DNA from 4 places in the Alcanivorax sp. NBRC 102024 genome. Region 4 is predicted to be linked to each of the others. Evidence: predicted binding sites of a transcription regulator. Region 4 holds the regulator's gene; each other region holds the start of a gene.

Region 1 (5,137 bases), on a different contig from region 4:
GGGTCGCTCTGCAACGGCAGCGACAGGGTGTGCATCAGCAAGGCCAGGGCCTCATCCCAGGGATCATCATTACCATGGCCAAAAAAAACGTCACCGGCACGCAGCGCGCTTTCACCGAAGCGCAGGCAATCCCTCACTGTCTGTAGCGCCGTCACGGCTTCCTGGTGTTGTTGCGGGCTAATCACGGCATCCTCCTCAAGCAGGCGGCGAAGGTTAGCACAGAATCCATGAGGAGGACCTGCCAGAGAATGCCTTGCTGGCCCGTTTAAAGCCACAGGAGGGGTCGATGGTCAAGCAGGGATCCTCTTCAGCCATCCGAACAGAATTCAGTGCCATCATTTTCAGCCGAGCAAGGATTGCGTATAAAGTGCGGATAGACTTTATGAAAGGATAAGCATGACTGCAGTTACCGTGTCACAAGATGGCCCTTTCACCCTGGTAGATCTGAAAAACGGCACCCTGGTAGACATGCGTGTGGAACTGTCCATTTATCGGCAGCGGCTGACCCTGTTCAACATGAATCGCCAGCGCAAACAGCTTGCCATCTATCTGGGTCGTATCCGTGGACTGGATTTCACTGCCGCCCGCTACGCCTGCGGTGAAGATTTTGAACAAATTACCGAGGCCAAAGTCCTGGTACTGGAAAACATGCTAAACCGGACTTTTGCCAATATGATGTTGACGCTCAATAAACCGCAGTTTCCGGTCCACGTCTGCGGCAGCCTCAGCCAGGCCAAGGCCTGGCTGCAGGAAAACTACGCCCCGGGGGAAAAGTGAGCAAAATCTGGCTACTGAAAACCGAACCTGACACCTTTTCCATTGAAGACCTGCAAGCCTGCCCGGATGGCACCAGCGGTTGGGACGGAGTGCGCAATTATCAGGCCCGCAACCGACTGCGCGACGAAATGGACAACGGCGATGCCGTGCTGATCTATCACTCCAGTTGCGCCGAACCGGCCATTGTCGGCGAAGCCCGGGTCGCCAGTGCCCCCTATCCGGATCCCAGCCAGTTTGATCCCGACTCAACGGGTTACGATCCCCGCAGTACACCGGACACCCCACGCTGGTATCAGGTGGATATTCGCTTTGTGTGCATGTATCCACAGCCGCTAACCCTGAAAACCCTGCGCCAGGATCCGGAATTTGCCGACATGGAACTGGTCATTCGTCCTCGCCTGTCAGTACAGAAAGTCACTGAGCGGCAATTTCAGCGTATTCAGCAATGCTGTCAGTCCACGCGCGCCAGCGCCTGACTGTCAGCGGAATCATTACGGCGCATCACTGCGCACCATTGTGATGCTCCGCCCCAAAACAGGGCCGGGAGATACGAAAAAAGAACGACTACCCCGCGGATTTCCTCGTCCGCCCGGCTTGGCACAGCCGTTGCAGTTGACCCTTCGTCACTATCCACGAATGAGGTTCATCTCATGCCGCTGCGCCGCCTACCCTGGTGTGTCCTGTTGTTCTTGCCCGGGCTTGCCAGAGCCGACTCACTCAGCGCCGTCGACACGGTCTGGATTGCCGTCGCCGCTGCCCTGGTGTTCTTCATGCAGGCCGGTTTTGCCTTGCTGGAAAGCGGCCTGAGCCGAGCCAAAAACGCCCTGAATGTGGTGATGAAAAACTACATGGACCTGTGCGTGGGGACGCTTGTGTTCTGGGGGGTGGGTTTCGGGCTGATGTTTGGCACCAGTAGCACCGGCTGGTTCGGCGAGAACCAGTTTATGCTCAGCCAGGCGGATGCCAGCACCTGGGCCATGCTGTTGTTCCAGATCATGTTTGCGGCCACCGCGGCTACCATCGCCTCCGGGGCCATGGCCGAACGCACCCGCTACGTGGGCTACCTGTGCGGGGCGGTGATTATCACCGGTCTGATCTATCCGCTTTACGGCCACTGGGCATGGAACAGTGACGGCTGGCTGGCAAAACTGGGCTTTATCGATTTTGCCGGTTCCACTGTCGTGCACAGTATTGGTGGCTGGTGCGCCCTGGCCGGGGTACTGGTGGTGGGACCACGACTGGGTCGTTTCGACCGCCACGGCCAACCTCGCACAATCCCTGGCCATAACCTGTCCTATGTGGCCCTGGGCGGTTTTATCCTCTGGTTCGGCTGGTTCGGCTTTAATGGTGGCTCCACCCTGGCGGCCAGCGTGGATATCGCCAAGGTAAACCTGAACACTCAGCTCGCTGCCGCCGCGGGCGCAGTGGGTAGCGTGGTCTACCGCATGGTCAGCCGACGCCCGATTCTGTTGACGGAAACCGTCAATGGCAGCCTGGCCGGTCTGGTCGCGGTGACGGCCGGCTGTGCAGTCATGACCCCGGGGTTTGCGGTCCTCACCGGCCTGGTGGCCGGGGCCCTGGCCGCGTTCGGTGCCAGGGTCCTGCTGGCATTTCGCCTAGATGATGTGGTCGGCGCGGTACCGGTGCATGCCTTCGCCGGCGCCTGGGGCACCCTGGCCGCTGGCCTCTTCTACGAAGGCGACCTGTTCAACCCGGAACGGATTACCGTGCAACTGCTCGGCATCGTGGTGGCGTTTGGCTGGGCGTTCTTCACTGCCCTGGTCATGTATATGCTGGTTTCACTGCTGGCCGGCCTGCGCGCTCCCGCGCTCCATGAACAGCGAGGCCTGGACCTGAGCGAACATGCCGAGAGTGGCTATCCGGAGTTTCCCCAGAACACCCTCTACAACAGTGATATGAGCAACCCTGTGGAGTCGCGTTCATGAGTCAGGAACTGCAACGCCGACGGCGTGCCATTGTCACCGGACTCATGCCCTACATGAATGAGCCCCTGCTGCTTGAGGCTATCAGCCTCTGGCAGCAGAACTATGCCGAACGGCCACGGTTTTCATTGCAAGGGTTCGTCAGTGAGCTGTGCCAGCTGTTTGATCTGGGTGAACGGCGTCACCAGATTCATATGAGTCTGGTACAGGCCATGACACTCTCCGAACAGGAACTGGCCGACGATCCCCTGGCCAGCAGCGACGAGAGCCCCTTGGAGGAGCACCCTTGCAGCCGGGCTTTTGAACAGATGATGCATGCGTTGTGGGAGGGCATCGGGGCTGCAGCTGCCAGCCAGCTTCGCCTGGACCTGGCCGCCCAGCTTCGTAGTCAGCAGGTAGGTGCCGAGGTCCGTCTGACCATGGAATACTGGCTGCAATCGCCGGAGCGCCCACTGGCGCCACTGGCACTGCCCCCCCTGCGTGACCAACTGAACCGAACCTATGTCCTGCTGTGCGAACGACTCGGCCCGGTGGAAGCCGATCAACAGCTGAAGGCGGCTTACCAGAAGGCCCTGGCACGCCAGGTTGCGCCGGCGGCACTTCGCCAGCTCCTGTAACCGTTGCCGCCATTTCCCCCCTGTGACACCAACAAGGATCAGGTAGGCTTGTAATCCTGTTCGCGCGTTGAACCCGACAACAACCGATAGGGAACACCATGAAGCTACACCACCAGATCTTTATTGCCATGCTGGCCGGCGCCCTGGCCGGCAGCCTGACCAGCGAGTCCACCACCCTGTTCGGGGTCCCGGTACTGGCCGGTTACGATCTGGTGGGCAGTCTTTTTATCAATGGGCTGAAAATGGTGGTGGTGCCGCTGATTGTCACGGCCATCATCAATGGCATGACCAGCGTTGGTGATGGCAGGAACCTGGGGCGCATGGGGCTCAAGACCGTCGCCTTGTACATGACCACCACCGTGGTCGCGGTCACCATCGGTCTGGTCATCGTCAATCTGCTGAGCCCCGGGGTCATCAATGGTGAACCGGCCAGGGACATGCTTGGCCTGGCCAGCGACACCGAGGCCGTACTGGCGGGGATCGAAGGGCGTGGTGCCGGGGATTTCACCCAGATTCTCATGCAAATGCTGCCGCCCAATCTGATCGCCGCCGCCGCAGAAGGCCAGATGCTGGGCCTGATCGTATTTGCCCTTCTTTTCGGCTATTTCCTGCGCACGGAACGCAATGCTGCCGGCCGCAGCCTGCGAGATTTGATCGAGGGGATATACCAGGTAGTGATGAAAATCACCATGCTGGTGATTCGTTTCACACCAATAGGGGTTTTTGCCCTGATTGCCGCTACGGTGACCCGTACCGGCCTGGATGCCATTGAGCCGCTGGCCTGGTTCTTTGTCTCTGTGGTGGTGGCGCTCACCCTCCATGCCTTTGTTTTCATGCCAGCACTGGTGTTTTTCCTGGCCCGCCGCTCCCCGCTTCGACACCTTCAGGCCATGACCCCGGCATTGCTCACCGCCTTTTCCTCGGCCAGCTCCGCAGCTACCCTGCCGCTGACCATGGAATGCGTGCAGAATCGTGCCGGCGTGTCCCAACGAAGCAGCAGCTTTGTACTCCCCCTGGGAGCCACCGTGAACATGGATGGTACCGCCCTGTACGAGTGCGTGGCGGCCATGTTCATTGCCCAGGCCTATGGCATGGATCTGTCACTGGCCACACAATTCATGATTGTGATCACCGCGGTACTCACCTCCATTGGCGTGGCCAGCATTCCCGCCGCCTCGCTGGTGGCAATTACGGTGATACTGGCCGCCATCGGCCTGCCGGCGGAAGCCATTGGCCTGATTCTGGTCACGGATCGTCTGCTGGACATGTTCCGCACCGCCGTCAACGTGTGGGGGGACAGTGTCGTCACGGTGTTGCTGGCTCGCAGCGAAGGGGAAGATAAGGTGCTGACGCTGTCAGTGGCCGAAGCAGAGAGAGCGGCGCAGGCGGCAGGCGCCCGCGCCAGCGAGGGTCAGACTGACAGGTGATGGTCACGGTTGTCCCAGTCACGTTTGATGGCTACCGCCGCACTGCCCACTACCGGGACCATGGCGGCAAACGCCAGCATGGCTGGAAACAGATTTTTCCCCTGATCGGCAAGACCGGCTACCATCAGCACGGTGAACAGAACAGCCACAACCAGAGCGACAACATCTTTGCAGAGACGAGAGATAATAGTCATGGGAAATGCTCCTCTGAACTTGTTTTAGTGAACACATGTTAACTCACAAAAAGAGAAAGTCAACGCCTGTTCACTATTGATCGATTTGCCGCGGAGATCCCTTGAAACATCAGCCTACCCTGCTTATCAGCAATGCCTGTTCCGAGCTTGGCCAGACCCTGGTCAGTGACGCCGCAGCG
Region 2 (5,137 bases), on a different contig from region 4:
GGCCGTAACCGCAAGCCGCAGATGGCGCTGGCCAAGGAGTTTGGGCTGGATGATTTTGCCCAGCCTGCCGGCGGCTGCTGTTTCCTCACCGACGAATCCTATTCCAACAAGCTGGCGGATCTCTGGAAGGCGCGTAACGAGCGCCGCTATGAACTGGATGACATCATGCTCTTGAAGGTGGGGCGCCATCTGCGTCCGCAGCCCCACTACAAATTGATCATCAGTCGTGAGGAAGGGGAGAACCGTTTTCTGGAAGGTTACCGTTACCAGTTCACCAGCATTACCACGGTCAGCTGCCCGGGGCCCCTTGCGTTGGTGGATGGCAACTTCGAGAGCGAAGCTGAGCTGCAGCAGGCCGCCGCTATTGTTGCCCGCTATTCCAAGGGCCGCTCCCTGGACGAGGTGACCCTGGAGGTGCGCAGCCCGGATGGCGTGGCACGCCAGGTGACCGTGGCGCCGGTGCAACCGGATGCGGTGCCGCTGGCATGGAATGTGGGGTAAATCAGTAACGAGAAGCAAGTCTCTAGGAGCGACAGGCAAAACCCGGGTTGCTCTTCGAGCCTCGCTTCTCGCAACTCGCCACTGACTTGTTCGTCTCTTTCTCCATGAATAGAACCGCTCCCTCAACACGCTGAAGCAGGTACGCTTTGATGATGACCGAAGCTCTTCATGAACTGGATGTGCGCCGCATGTTGTGCCCCATGCCGGTGATCAAGACGCAGAACAAGGTGCGCACTTTGGCGACTGGCGATTGCCTGCGAGTGGTCTGCACCGACCCTGGTGCACTGAACGATATTCCCGCCTGGTGCCGCATCAATGGCCATGAGGTGCTGGAAACCGGCGAGGCCGGCAACGAGGTATTTGTGGTTTTGCGGGTCGGGGAGGATAACGGTGCACTTTTTTAGTGCATAATAATGGTGCATCGCACCATATTAATGCGCTGTAAGAGTGTATGCTTTCCTTCGGTTGCGCGTTTAACCGTCAAATGCGCTAAAAAAGGGCTGGCATGGAACTTGCCTCCCTATTGGCAAAGCAGGCCTGGTGGCCGAGAATACCGGCTCTCTGTTCTGCCCTGATGCGGGGTGGGGCAACGAGTCAGAGACAAACCCGCTGTTCCTTAGGAGGACGCACGACAATGTCTGAAAAGACCCTCAAGCTGATTAAAGATAATGATGTGAAATGGGTGGACCTGCGCTTCACCGATAGCCGTGGTAAGGAGCAGCACGTAACCCTCCCCGTGGGTGAAATCGACGAAGATTTCTTCCAGGACGGCAAAATGTTCGATGGTTCTTCCATTGCCGGCTGGAAAGGCATCAATGAGTCCGACATGGTGATGATGCCGGATGATTCCTCCGCTGTACTGGACCCGTTCACTGACGTGGCAACCGTCAACCTGCGTTGCGATATCCTTGAGCCGTCCACCATGCAGGGTTACGAGCGTGATCCCCGCTCTGTGGCTCGTCGCGCCGAGGAATACCTGAAATCCACTGGCATCGCCGACACTGCGCTGTTTGGTCCTGAGCCGGAATTCTTCGTATTTGATTCCGTGCAGTGGAAATCCGACATGCAGGGTTCCATGTACAACATTCACTCCGAAGAAGCCGCGTGGGTATCCCACGAGGACTTCGAAGGTGGCAACATCGGTCACCGTCCGGGTGTGAAGGGCGGCTACTTCCCGGTTCCGCCGGTAGATAGCCTGCACGACCTGCGTGGTGCCATGTGTTCCGCCATGGAGCAAATGGGCCTGAACATCGAAGTGCACCACCATGAAGTGGGTACTGCGGGCCAGTGTGAAATCGGTGTTGGCGCCAACACTCTGACCGCCAAGGCCGACGAAGTGCAGATCCTCAAGTACTGTGTGCACAACGTGGCTCACGCCTACGGCAAGACTGCCACCTTCATGCCCAAGCCGCTGATCGGTGATAACGGTTCCGGTATGCACGTTCACGTGTCCCTGGGTAAAGATGGCAAGAACCTGTTTGCCGGTGACGGCTACGCAGGTCTGTCCGACGAAGCCCTGTACTTCATCGGCGGCATCATCAAGCACGCTCGTGCCCTGAACGCCTTCACCAACGGTTCCACCAACTCCTACAAGCGTCTGGTGCCCGGCTTCGAAGCCCCGGTAATGCTGGCCTACTCTGCCCGTAACCGTTCTGCTTCCATCCGTATTCCGTTCGTGAGCAACGCCAAGGCCCGTCGTATCGAGGCGCGCTTCCCGGATCCGTCTGCCAACCCGTACCTGTGCTTCGCGGCCCTGTTGATGGCAGGTCTGGACGGTATCAAGAACAAGCTGCACCCGGGCGATGCCATGGACAAGGATCTCTACGATCTGCCGGCTGAAGAAGCCAAGGACATCCCGACCGTGGCCCATACCCTGACCATGGCGCTGGATTGCCTGGAAGCCGACATGGACTTCCTGACCGAAGGCGACGTGTTCTCCAAGGATATGCTGGAAGGTTACATCAGCCTGAAGCGTGGTGAGATCGAGCGTCTCAACATGACTCCGCACCCGGTCGAGTTCGACATGTACTACTCCTGCTAATCTCCTTCGGGAAATCTGCAGAAAGAAGGCCCCCGCTAGTCGGGGGCTTTTTTTGTCTGTATGAGTCTGAAATAAGCGCAGAATTTGTGCATTTGGCCCTTTCTTGTGCCGGCTTGGCGGGTGAGAATCAAAGGGTGTTCAAGGGAGGCAATCATGAAGAATGCAGGAATGTTGCTGACTGCTTTGCTGGTGTGCTCTGGCGGGCTACGTGCCGAAACAGCGGTAGAGGTTGACGGGGAAGAGCCCAATGCATCGGCAAAGATATATCGGTCTGTCGACAAGAATGGCAATGTGATTTTCAGTGATCAGCCTGCAGAGGGCGCAAGCGCTTCCGAAGAGGTGCACCTTCGACCTCCCAATGCGGTGCCCATGAAGAGGGTCAAATTGCCTGAAGCTGAATCTCAGATTGAGGAGGACGAGCCGCCCGAAGGGTATCGTTCTCTTGTGATTACCCGTCCTGAGCCGGAAAGCACTATCCGTAATCAGCAAGAACCGGTAGTGGTCTCTGTGGATCTGCAGCCGTCCCTTCAGGGAGATGACCGACTGGTGCTTTTCGATAATGGGGAGGCCCAGCCAGGTATGGCGCTGAATACCGTTATTCGGGGTGCGCACACTCTCGTGGTCAAAGTGCTCAATTCTGATGACGAGGTTCTGATCAGCTCTGAGCCGGTGCAGGTGTATATCCATCGCAGTACGGTGCAGAATTTCCAGAATTCGCCTGGCAATGGGGGGCCGGGTGTTATTGGTGACCCTGCCAGCCGGGGTGGCGCTGCGGAAACGGGTGGATCCGCATCGTCAGGCGGTCCCGCCGGGGCCGGTGACCCGGCGGGGCGAGGAGATCCTGCTCGACCGTCTCAGCGGCGACCCATTCTGGCTCCCTAGTCCTGCACCATTATAGTGCAATCTTTCCTCTGATCTCGCTACACTCATCATCATGGGGCTGCGTTCTCTGCATTGAAGACCTATAGCCGTGCACCTGCGGCGTTGGCAGAGGTGGCCTGATAATTGCTTATGCCCTGTTATGGGCCAACAGTTGATGGGTGGTGTCACCTTGCACAAACGTTTACTGGATCACCTGCGCACTGCGGTGGTCATGCTGGATCACAAGCTGCAGGTCCGCTATCTGAATCCGGCGGCAGAGATGCTGCTTGCCACCAGCGCCAGCCGTGCCATGGGGCAGCCGCTGCCGGATTATTTTTTTGATGACGAAGAAGCCCGTGATGCCCTGCGCCAGTGCATCCAGGATGAGCATCCCTTCACGCGGCGGGAGGCTCGTCTTGCGGTGGCGCCGGGTTATGAAATTACTGTGGATTATTCCGTCAGTCCGATTAATGAACCCGGGCAGACCCTGAGCCTGCTGATGGAAATGCAGCCGCTGGATCGGCTGCTGCGCATCACCCGGGAAGAAGCGTTGATCCATGCGCATCAGGCGACCCGGGCGCTGGTGCGAGGGGTGGCCCACGAGATCAAGAACCCTCTGGGGGGTATCCGCGGGGCGGCTCAGTTGCTGGAGCGCGCTCTGCCGGACCCGGAGCTGACCGAGTACACCAAAGTCATCATCGATGAGGCAGACCGGTTGCGCACGGTGGCAGATCGTATGCTTGGTCCGCGCAAGCCGCCGGAGTTCAAGCCGGTGAATGTGCATGAATGCCTGGAGCATGTTCGTCAGCTGTTGCTGGCGGAGCACCCCCAGGGGGTCGCGATCTGGCGGGATTACGATATCAGCCTGCCGGATGTGATTGCCGACCGGGATCAGATGATTCAGGTATTGCTCAATATTATCCGCAACGCCACCCAGGCCTTGCTGGAATCGCATACAGAAGATGCCCGCATCATCATGCGCACCCGGGTATTGCGCCAGTTCACCATTGGCTCGTTGCGCCACCGTCTGGTGCTGCGGGTAGATATTATCGACAACGGCCCGGGTATTGCCCCGGATGTGCAGGAGACCCTGTTTTATCCCATGGTCAGCGGCCGGGCCAGTGGTACCGGGCTGGGTTTGTCCATTGCCCAGTCCATTATCAGTCAGCATCAGGGGTTGATTGAGTGCGAGAGCGCACCGGGTAACACCGTGTTCAGTATTTTGCTGCCAATGGAGCAGCCGGAAATAACGGAGAGCGAACAGTCATGAGCGCCTTTGCAGCCGTGAACAACGACAACAGTGAAACACCAGGGAGTGGCCGGTTATGAGCGTAACGGTATGGGTAGTCGACGATGACCGGTCCATTCGCTGGGTGCTGGAAAAGGCATTGAGCCAGGAGGGTTACGCAGTAACCTGTTTCGAGGATGGCGATGAGGCGCTGAACACCCTGGAGGAGGGGGGGCAGGAGCCGGAAGTGCTGATCAGTGATGTGCGCATGCCGGGCACCGACGGCCTGCGGATGCTCAAGATTCTACAGCGCAAGAACCCGGATCTGCCGGTGATCATCATGACCGCCCACTCTGATCTGGATTCCGCGGTGGCCTCCTATCAGGGAGGAGCCTTTGAGTATTTGCCCAAGCCGTTTGATGTGGACGAGGCGGTGGCTCTGGTGCGGCGTGCCATCAAGCATCGTGAAGAATCCCGCGGTGAGCAGCCGGCCGCCGTGGAGGAAG
Region 3 (5,137 bases), on a different contig from region 4:
GCGCTGGGCTGAGCTGGTTGAATTGCCTTTGATGGTGCTGGCCAGTTTTCTGGTGGCCCGTTGGCTGGTGCAGCGATTTAGGTTGGTGACGGTGATGCAGTGTATTGGCACTGGCTTGCCGGCCCTGTTGATGATGCTGAGTGCCGAGTTGGCGGTGATGCGGTTTCAAGGGCAGAGTCTGGGCGAGTATCTGGCGGGACGCGACCCGGTATCCGGTATGGCCTATCTCTTTTCTTTGTTGCTGTTTGCGGCCATGCCGTTGCTGGTACGCCAGCAGGCAGTGAACCGGCCCTAAAACCGCACCTTCCCCAACGGCACCAACAACACCGCCGCCCCGATCAGCGCCGCCGCCGCCCCCAGCAACCCGGGCGCAAAACTTCCGCTAGTTTCCAGCAACCGCGCCGTCACCACCGGCCCCAGTATCTGCCCGACCCCATAGCAGGCCGTTAACGCGCCCAGGGCGGCGCTGGCCGCATGGGGGGCCAGTTGGCGGCCGCAGTACATGCTCAGGGCGACCACGGCGGTGAAGGTGCCGCCCACCAGCAGGCCGCTGATGACCAGCCCGGTGAGGCCGGGCAGCCAGGCGGGGGCGCTGACGCCCAGGGCCTGAACCACCAGTGCAGTCATAAGCGCGTTGCGTTCGCTGGTGTGGCTGGCCAGTTTGCCCCACAGCAGGTTGGCGGGCACGGCGGCCAGGCCCACGGCCAGCCAGGTATAGAAGGCGGCGCTGTCCAGGCCGGGCAGTTGGGCTTTGGCGATTACCGGCAGGTAGGTGGTGCTGGTGATGTAGCCGAAGCCGGCCAGGGTATAGCTGGCGATCAGAAAGCCCAGGGCCGAGCGGTTCACCGGCGCCCGTTCGTGCTGGCTGTGTTTGGCGTGGGGCAGGGCGGGGATACGGCGCAGTAGTGGCAGCAGGACCAACGCCAGGGCCCCGCAGGCCAGCCACATGGTGGCGTAGCTACCTTGCAGGCTTTCTATAAGGGCAACGGTGAGGGCAGCGATGCTGATGCCCAGGCCGATGCCCGCATAGTGAATATTGCCCAGCCGGGCACGCAGATGATTGGGCATGGCGCCCAGCACCAGGGCGGAACCGTTGACCATGATGATGGCGCTGGCCACTCCGGCCAGAAAGCGGTTGATAGCCCAGGGGGTGAAGGTGGTGCTCAGGCCCATGAGCAGGCTGGTGATCACACTTGCCCACAGGGCCAGCCAGAACGCGGTGCGGGCCCGGTGGGCGGGCACTGCCATGGCGAGCATGGCACCGGCCAGGTAGCCGCCGTAATTGATGGCCGCCAGGTAGCCACCGCTGATGGCGGTGAGGGAGGTCTCGGCGATCATGTCAGGCAGGGCCGGGGTGAACAGGAAGCGGCCAATGCCCAGGGCAATCACCAGACTGAAGGCGCCGGCGATGGCGGTGAGCAGGTGATCTCTGTCTGTGGTCATCAACACGGTTCCGTTTTGTCTGCTGCCGGGGCTGGTGCCATTCACCTGCAGGCAGGTTCCTGCAGTGTCTTTAGCGATTGTGGATCTGTGTCACCACCGCAATGGAGCGCGCAGCCTAACAGGCTGTGCCGTGTTCGGCTTCATCATTCGAATGATGTTCATTATTCATCGCAGTGATAAATGCGGCCTTGGTCGAAGGCAGTGCGTGTTTTTTTCACCAGGGCAGGGCAAAACGCGGGGTTTTTGGCGAAGACAATGAGCGGCACCCAAGCCGTGATGCATTTTGGTGAGAAAGCCCTGACTCACAACGGTGCCTGCTGAGCGAAAACCGGGCGTCAAAGTCAGCCCGGCTGGAGCCCGGTATCGGTAACCCCATGAAAAATAAGTCTTTTAAAAACTGGCACAGCATTTGCCTTATGACAGGGTAAGCACAACCGCTGTGTTGTGCGCGAGATAACCATCTGTGTGGTCAACGGCGACCGCACTCCGATGCGAGCAAAGGCGCTCAAAGATTCCTGCCAATGGTGGCGGGACGCTTTGAGCGCTTTTTTTATGCCTGCAAAAAACGGGCAGAAGAGGTAAGGATGATGAAAGGTTTCAAGAAAACATTTCGTGGTGTGCTGGCTGCGATGACACTGGGCCTGTCAGCCACGTCCGTGGCGGACGATGCGGTGGGCTGGCCGGAAAAGGCGGACCTGAAGTTCGGTTTTATCAAACTGACGGATATGGCCCCGCTGGCCATCGCCTACGAGAAAGGCTACTTCGAGGAAGAAGGCCTGTTCGTGACCCTGGAGGCCCAGGCCAACTGGAAGGTGCTGCTGGACCGGGTGATCGACGGTCAGCTGGATGGCGCCCACATGCTGGCCGGCCAGCCACTGGGGGCGACCATCGGCTACGGGACCGAAGCCCATATTATTACCGCCTTCAGCATGGACCTGAACGGCAACGGCATCACCGTTTCCAATTCCGTCTGGGAAGAAATGAAAAAGCATATTCCCAGCAAGGATGGCAAACCGGTGCATCCCATCAAGGCGGACACCCTCAAGCCGGTGGTGGAGCAATACAAGGCGGCCGGCAAGGCATTCAAGATGGGCATGGTGTTTCCGGTGTCCACCCATAACTACGAGCTGCGTTACTGGTTGGCCGCTGGTGGCTTGAACCCGGGCTATTACGCGCCGCACAAGGGCGATACCAGCGGCCAGTTGCAGGCGGATGTGTTGCTGTCCGTGACGCCGCCACCGCAAATGCCCGCCACCCTGGAAGCCGGCACCATTCATGGCTACTGCGTGGGTGAGCCCTGGAACCAGCAGGCCGTGTTCAAGGGCATCGGTGTGCCGGTGATTACCGATTACGAAATCTGGAAAAACAATCCGGAAAAAGTGTTCGGGGTCAGCAAGGCCTGGGCAGAGGAATATCCCAACACCCATATCCGTGTCGTCAAGGCGATGATCCGTGCTGCCAAGTGGCTGGATGAAAACAACAACGCCAACCGGCCGGAAGCGGTGAAGATCCTGTCTCGCCCCAACTATGTGGGCGCCGACTATGACGTGATTGCCAACTCCATGACCGGCACCTTCGAATACGAGAAAGGCGACAAGCGAGAGATCCCGGACTTCAACGTGTTCTTCCGCCATCACGCCACCTATCCCTACTACTCCGATGCCATCTGGTACCTGACACAAATGCGTCGCTGGGGACAGATCAGCGAAAGCAAGCCGGACAGCTGGTACATGGACATCGCGAAAAAAGTGTATCGCCCGGACATCTACACCCAGGCGGCCAAGTCGCTGATTGCCGAAGGCAAGATGAGTGCCGATGAATTCCCGGATTTCGCCAGTGAAGACGGCTTCAAGCTGCCACAGAGCGAGTTCATCGACAACATCACCTATGACGGCCGCAAACCGAACGCGTACCTGAGCCAGTTCCCCATCGGCCTGAAAGACGGCGAGACCCTGTAACCGGGGAAACGAGAGGAAGGAGACAATCATGGTGACCCTGACATTCCCGACCTGGATGGAACCCTACCGCGCACTGGCCACGGGCAAGGTGTCCCGAGATCAGTGGCAAGCGCTGATGCGCCAGCTGCTGTGGCCGGTACTGGGGATAGGCCTGTTCCTGCTCATGTGGCAGTTCGCGGCCCAGCGGATTGATACCTCGCTGGGCCAGTTCCCTGGCCCGGCCCAGGTGTGGGAGCAGGCGGGCAATCTGGTCAACGAACACCAGCAGGCCCGCGAGCGGGAAGTGGCGTTCTATGAACGGCAGGAAAAGTACATTGCTGCCCGGCTGGAACAACAGCCGGACTGGCAGCCGGTCACCCGTGCCTATACCGGTGCGCCCACCTTCTTTGATCAGATCGGTACCAGCCTGATCACGGTAATGAGCGGTTTTCTGCTGGCGTCGATGATCGCCATTCCGCTGGGCATTGTCATCGGCCTGAGCAGCACCGTGCACGCGGCTGTGAACCCGCTGGTACAGTTGTTCAAGCCGGTGTCGCCGCTGGCCTGGTTGCCGCTGGTGACCATGGTGGTGAGTGCGCTGTATGTGAGCGATGACCCGATGGTGTCCAAATCCTTTCTCACTTCCATGTTCACGGTTTCCCTGTGCTGCCTGTGGCCCACGCTCATGAATACGGCGGTGGGGGTCACCTCGGTCAGCCAGGATCTGACCAATGTATCCCGAGTGCTGCGACTCAATGCTCTCAGCCATGTGCGCAAGATCGTGCTGCCGTCGGCGCTGCCGATGATGTTTACCGGCCTGCGTCTGAGCCTGGGGATCGCCTGGATGGTGTTGATCGCCGCAGAAATGCTGGCGCAGAACCCGGGTCTGGGGAAGTTCGTCTGGGATGAATTCCAGAACGGCAGCTCCCAGTCCCTGGGCCGGATCATGGTGGCGGTGATCGTCATCGGCCTGATCGGTTTCCTGCTGGATCGCCTGATGCTGATGCTGCAGCGCGCGCTGGTGTGGGACAAATCTTCAGCACAACGCTAGCAATGAGCCCCCTGTACAGCTGCTTGCATGCTCAGGCAGTAGCCCCGAAGGGCGCGGCCTTAACACACATCTGCGGCGCCTTGTCTCTTGGAAAGGAGAGTCACCCTTACCTGCGAGACAAGACACCACAGCTGCATGCTTCAGACCACGCTGAGCACACAATCAGCCGTACAGGGGGCTCAAGGAGAATCAAAATGAAAGCCCTACTGGAACTCTCCAACGTCGGCATGAAGTTCGACACGCCGAAAGGCACGTTCGAAGCGTTGAAAGATGTGAATCTGAAAATTGATGCCGGTGAATTCGTCTCGCTGATCGGCCACTCCGGCTGCGGGAAGTCCACGGTGCTCAATATCGTCGCCGGCCTGCTGCAGGCTACCGATGGCGGGGTGATTCTGGACAAGCAGGAAGTCACCGAGCCCGGTCCCGAACGGGCGGTGGTATTCCAGAACCATTCGCTGCTGCCGTGGCTGACGTCGTTCGAAAATGTGGAGTTGGCGGTCAAGCAGGTGTTCAAGAAAACCAAGTCGAAAGCCGAGATTCGTGACTGGGTGGAACATAACCTGGAGCTGGTGCACATGGCCCATGCCATGCACAAGAAGCCGGACGAAATTTCCGGTGGCATGAAGCAGCGCGTGGGCATCGCCCGGGCCCTGGCCATGCAGCCCCAGGTGCTGCTCATGGATGAACCCTTTGGTGCGCTGGATGC
Region 4 (5,137 bases):
GATGCCCAGCCAGACAGCCCGACGCCGCGCCGTTTGCCAAACGGAGCCAAAGGTGTCCTCGTCCTCATCCAGACCGGCCATGCTCATCAGTGAGTGGTCCGCTTCCTCGATGATCACGTCTACCACGTCATCAATGGTAATCCGGCCGACCAGCATGCCGTCTTCGTCCACCACCGGGGCGGTTACCAGATCCTGGCGTTCAAAGATCTTGGCCACTTCGTGAGCAGGCAAGTTGGCGGGAATGGATTCGGTATCAGTGATCATGGCCTCGCGCACGGTGGTGCCGGGATCACTGATCAGAACCTTGGTCAGTGGTAACAACCCGATAAACTGATTACGGCGATTGACCACTGCCAGGTTATCGGTGGTACGAGGGATTTCCCCCCGGCGGCGCAGGTAGCGTTGCACCACTTCGAAGGTGATTTCCGGGCGGATGGTGATCACATCCGTGTTCATCAGGCCCCCGGCGGTATCCTCCGGGTAGCTCATTACCTGTTCCAGCCGGTCGCGATTCTGCTCGTCCAGGCTGGCCATGACCTGGCTGGTCACATGCTCAGGCAGCTCCTGCAGCAAGTCGGCAAGGTCATCGGTGTCCAGCTCTTCCACCAGAGAGACCAGCTCATCAGTGCTCAGGTTGCGCAGTAGCTCAACCCGCACTTCCTCACCCAGATACTGGAGAACCTCGCTTTCCTGGTCCTTGCTGAGCAGTTGCCAGAGAATCTCCCGTTCCCGGGGCGGAAAGGATTCCAGCAAATGCGCCGCTTCCGCACCGGGGAGATTGTTGAACAACTGTCGCACCTGCGTATAGGTGCCGCTGGACAAGGCGCGGTTGATGACTTTGTGGTGCTGTTGACTACGGCTGGTATCGGCGGGCATGGAATATAATGAATAGTTAATAGTGAATAATGAATAACTCTCTGGATGGTACCCCAAATCCTGCGCTATTAATTATTCATTATTAATTATTCATTGCCTTTTACTCTTCTTCATCAAAGCGGCGGGCGAACAGGTCGGTGAGTTCGTCCATGGCGGCGGCTTCATCATTGCCTTCCACCTGGAAAACCACGCTGCTGCCTTTGGCGGCGCCCAGCATCAAAAGGCCCATGATGCTTTTGGCATCGATGGGTTTGCCGTTATGAATAACGTGGATGCGGCTCTCGTATCGCGATGCCACACTGACCACCTTGGCGGCGGCGCGGGCATGAAGCCCGAGTTTGTTGATGATATCCAGTTTTGTTTCGATCATTGCGCGGCTGAGGCCTTAATCCAGTTCGCGGTGGCGTACCTGCAGGGTGGTGCCCTCATCACGCAGCCGTTTTGCCAGTTGCTCGGTGATAAACACCGAGCGATGGCGACCGCCGGTACAGCCAATGGCCACCGTCACATAGCTGCGGTCGCTCTCGGCGAAAGCCGGCAGCCAACGTCTCACGAAGTGATGGATGTCCTCCAGCATGTCGTGGCTGGCCTGGTGTTCCTTGAGGAAATCGATGATGGCTTCATCGCGCCCGGTAAAGGGGCGAAGATCTGCGCGCCAGTGGGGGTTAGGCAGTACCCGTACATCAAACACCAGGTCGGCATCATTGGGCAGGCCATTTTTGAATCCGAAGGACTCAAGCTGAAGGGAGAGGGCGGCGCTGCGATTGGCGACCCGCTCACGCATCAGATTGCGAAGGCTGTGTACGTCGTAATTGCTGCTGTCGATCACCAGATCGGCACGCAAGCGGATGTTGGCCAACAGCTCCCGTTCATGCTGGATGGCGGATTCCAGTGAGCCCTGTTGCGCGCCGAGGGGATGCCGGCGGCGGGTGGCACTGAAGCGTTTCAGCAGAGTGCTGTCGTCCGCATCCAGATAAATGATTTCGGTCTTGACCTGCTGCTGATGCAGCGCATCCAGAATGGCGTCAAAAGCCAGCAACTGGGTAGGCAGGTTGCGGGCATCAATGCCTACCGCCGCCCGCTCAATGGGCAGCTCTCCCTGGCTCAGCTGCTCTGCAAGAGTGGGCAACATGCCTGCCGGCAGGTTGTCGACGCAATAGTAGTTCTGGTCTTCCATGGCCTGCAGGGCCGTGGTCTTTCCCGAGCCGGAGCGGCCGCTGATGATGGTGAGTTTCATGGCTGCACCGCGCCTCTGTCATACACCACACGCAGGCATCCACGGTCAGCAGAGGAGGGGCGGTGGCTCTGACGCACTATGCCCGAAAGCTTGATGGGTAATGTCATGATGCCAGTCGCAGCTCCGCTTCGGATTCCACGGCAGTGTGATACAGGTGGTGATTGTCCTTGCTGAGTCGCAGCTCGGCACGGTAGTCGTCGTCGTTGAACAGGGAGGCCAGGTGGCTGAGGGTTTTCAGGTGCTGTTCCGGGTTTTCCTGGGGAACGAGCAACACAAACACAAGATCCACGGGGCGACCGTCAACGGCATCAAAATCGATGGGAGTGGACAGTTTCAGCAGCAGCCCGATGGGTTGCTGGCAGTGACCGAGACGACAGTGAGGAATGGCGATGCCTTCGCCGATGCCCGTGGAGCCCAGCTTTTCCCGGGCTACCAGGGCGTCGAAGACCTCCTGTTCGTTGAGGCTGTCGCAGCCGGCCGCAGCCAGCTGCGCAACCTGGTCCAGCAGCTGTTTCTTGCTGCTGGCCTGCACCTGATTATGGGTGCGTGCTTCGGTGAGTAGTTCGCGAACTCGCATAATTGTCGCTTTGGGGTCAGTGGCCGTGCTTGTGGCTGACGGCCTTTTCCTTGTGTTTGAGAATCTGGCGGTCGAGCTTGTCCGTCAGCTTGTCGATGGCAGCGTACATGTCCACTGCCTCAGCGGTGGCGAAGACGTCAGCCCCGGAGATATGGATAGTGGATTCCGCCTTGTGGGTCTTGGGTTCCGGGGAAAGAATCACCTGGACACTGGTAATCTGGTCGAAATGCCGTTCAAGACGGGAAAACTTGTCTCCCACATAGGCTCGCAAAGCGTCGGTAATTTCCAGGTGATGACCGCTGATATTAATTTGCATGTCTGGCTCCTTTACCTGCTCTTGGGCCGTCCCGGCGCCTACACCAAACGCTTGCGGGCGCTGGATGACGGTATTCTCATCGCCTCTCTGTACTTGGCGACTGTCCGGCGCGCCACGTTGATTCCCTGCTCATTCAGCAAGCTTGCCAGCTTGTTGTCGCTGAGCGGCTTGCGGGGATTCTCTGCAGCGACCAGCTTCTTAATAATGGCACGAATAGCGGTGGAGGAACACTCACCGCCGCCGTCTGTTCCCACGTGACTTGAGAAGAAATATTTCAGCTCAAAGACGCCGCGGGGTGTCATCATGTATTTCTGGTTGGTGACCCGACTAATGGTCGATTCGTGCATCTCGACGGCATCGGCAATGTCGGCCAGAACCAGGGGTTTCATGGCCTCCTCCCCATAATCGAAGAAGTCTTGCTGGACTTCAACAATACGGGTGGCCACCTTCAGCAGGGTGTCGTGGCGGCTTTGCAGGCTCTTGATGAACCACTTGGCCTCCTGCACGCAGTTGCGCAGGTACTGACCATCCTCTCCCCCGGCTTTGCGGGCCATGGCGGCGTACTGCTGCTGCAGGTTGACCTTGGGCAGCACCTCCTCGTTCAGGCTCACCTGCCAGTGGCCCTGGTGCTGGCGCACGATCACGTCCGGGACCGCGTAATCCACCTGGCTTTCCCCGATCTGCTCACCGGGGGCAGGATCCAGAGTGCGCAGCAGGGAGAGGGCATCAAGCAGATTTTCCTCGCTGATCTGCAGGACCCGCCGCAGGGCGGCATAGTCGTGTTTTTCCAGTAGCTCCAGATGCCCCAGCAGGGCCAGGGCATACTCCAGGAAGGGAGTGTCCGTGGGCAGTTGGCGCAGCTGCACGCGCAGGCAGTCGGCCAGATCGAGACTGGCCACGCCCACCGGATCAAATTGCTGCAGGCGATGCTGCACCGCCAGTACCTCATCGGCTTCCAGTTCATCGCCTTCGGTGAGCAGGTCCTCTTGAGCATTCATCATCGCCACGATGTCGTCCACGGACACGGTCAGGTAGCCGCGATCGTCCAGGGATTCGATGATGGTCATGGCGATAATGCGGTCCACATCGCTCATGGGAGTCAGGTTCAGTTGCCAGAGCAGGTGGTCCTGCAGGTTGCCGGCCACACTATGGCGTTGCTGCCAGTCGTCGGCATCGTCGGGAAGGGCGGCGGAGGCGCTGCTGGTCTGGCCGGAATAGACATCGTCCCATTCCGTTTCAATGCCTGGTTCGTCGTCCACGAACTCTTCCAGGGCATCTTCCCGTTCGGTATCCAGCTCCTGCTCGTCCTGACGGTCTTCGTCAGTGTCAGGCAGGGATTCGTCGCCAAAATCGTCAGCCAGCTCCAGCAACGGATTGCTTTCTACTGCCTGCTGAATTTCCTGGCGCAGGTCCAGCGTGGACAGCTGCAAGAGGCGAATGGCCTGCTGCAGCTGCGGTGTCATGGTCAGCTGCTGGCCGATTTGTAGTTGTAGGCTTGGCTTCATACTGCTCAGGCTGATTGGTCCCCAAAACCTGAGAATAACAGCCTATCTATAAGGCAAGCAATATTTGTGCCAATGGTGGTTCTGTGCTAGGGGAGGCAATTAATAGTTAATAATGAATAATTAATAACGTCGCGGAATAGCTTGTCTTTTTTTCAAGGTAAGAGGCCGCGCTCATGCTTTGGGCGCGGCCTAATCGCTTGCAAACAGTGCAATCGGCTGTCGCGTAGCTATTAATTATTCATTATTAACTATTAATTGCCTTTTACAGCCTGAAATCCGCCCCCAGATACACATCCCGCACCTGTTGGTTGCCCAGAATGGTGTCTGCATCGCCGGAGGCGATGATATGGCCGGCGCTGACGATATAGGCGGTATCGCAGATATCCAGCGTTTCACGCACGTTGTGGTCAGTGATCAGTACACCAATACCGCGCTCTTTCAGGTGGCGAATGATGCCCTTGATGTCGTTCACGGAAATCGGGTCCACGCCGGCGAAAGGCTCATCCAGCAGAATGAAATCCGGGTCCGTGGCCAGGCCGCGGGCAATTTCCGCCCGGCGCCGTTCGCCGCCGGACAGGCTCATGCCCAGGGAATCGCGAATGTGGGTGATATGGAATTCCTTGAGC

The links. Region 4 encodes sigma-54, which starts transcription at its own class of promoters, with help from an activator protein. Its sites were predicted from a motif close to TGGCACNNNNNTTGCTNT; they were not measured.
Region 1: a site for sigma-54 is predicted at 1,373-1,390, ahead of A0251_RS07115 (ammonium transporter). Genes of this name have one in related genera too.
Region 2: a site for sigma-54 is predicted at 3,537-3,554, ahead of glnL (nitrogen regulation protein NR(II)). Genes of this name have one in related genera too.
Region 3: a site for sigma-54 is predicted at 1,842-1,859, ahead of A0251_RS15960 (CmpA/NrtA family ABC transporter substrate-binding protein). Genes of this name have one in related genera too.

What each region holds. Positions count from the first base shown of each region.
Region 1 is NZ_BDAS01000003.1:180,174-185,310, forward strand. It holds gene prmB (50S ribosomal protein L3 N(5)-glutamine methyltransferase) at 1-185, opposite strand, end outside; gene A0251_RS07105 (hypothetical protein) at 397-777, shown strand; gene A0251_RS07110 (EVE domain-containing protein) at 774-1,253, shown strand; gene A0251_RS07115 (ammonium transporter) at 1,428-2,723, shown strand; gene A0251_RS07120 (hypothetical protein) at 2,720-3,337, shown strand; gene A0251_RS07125 (dicarboxylate/amino acid:cation symporter) at 3,436-4,764, shown strand; gene A0251_RS07130 (hypothetical protein) at 4,749-4,958, opposite strand; gene A0251_RS07135 (SDR family NAD(P)-dependent oxidoreductase) at 5,060-5,137, shown strand, end outside.
Region 2 is NZ_BDAS01000002.1:191,938-197,074, forward strand. It holds gene A0251_RS04660 (tRNA (5-methylaminomethyl-2-thiouridylate)-methyltransferase) at 1-501, shown strand, start outside; gene A0251_RS04665 (sulfurtransferase TusA family protein) at 651-905, shown strand; gene glnA (glutamate--ammonia ligase) at 1,136-2,542, shown strand; gene A0251_RS17130 (DUF4124 domain-containing protein) at 2,696-3,424, shown strand; gene glnL (nitrogen regulation protein NR(II)) at 3,564-4,673, shown strand; gene ntrC (nitrogen regulation protein NR(I)) at 4,729-5,137, shown strand, end outside.
Region 3 is NZ_BDAS01000014.1:53,568-58,704, reverse strand. It holds partial or broken gene A0251_RS17550 (hypothetical protein) at 1-295, shown strand, start outside; gene A0251_RS15965 (YbfB/YjiJ family MFS transporter) at 292-1,443, opposite strand; gene A0251_RS15960 (CmpA/NrtA family ABC transporter substrate-binding protein) at 2,028-3,401, shown strand; gene A0251_RS15955 (ABC transporter permease) at 3,430-4,431, shown strand; gene A0251_RS15950 (ABC transporter ATP-binding protein) at 4,626-5,137, shown strand, end outside.
Region 4 is NZ_BDAS01000005.1:95,683-100,819, forward strand. It holds gene mgtE (magnesium transporter) at 1-876, opposite strand, end outside; gene A0251_RS09885 (HPr family phosphocarrier protein) at 977-1,246, opposite strand; gene rapZ (RNase adapter RapZ) at 1,262-2,113, opposite strand; gene ptsN (PTS IIA-like nitrogen regulatory protein PtsN) at 2,217-2,690, opposite strand; gene hpf (ribosome hibernation-promoting factor, HPF/YfiA family) at 2,707-3,006, opposite strand; gene A0251_RS09905 (RNA polymerase factor sigma-54) at 3,045-4,511, opposite strand; gene lptB (LPS export ABC transporter ATP-binding protein) at 4,774-5,137, opposite strand, start outside.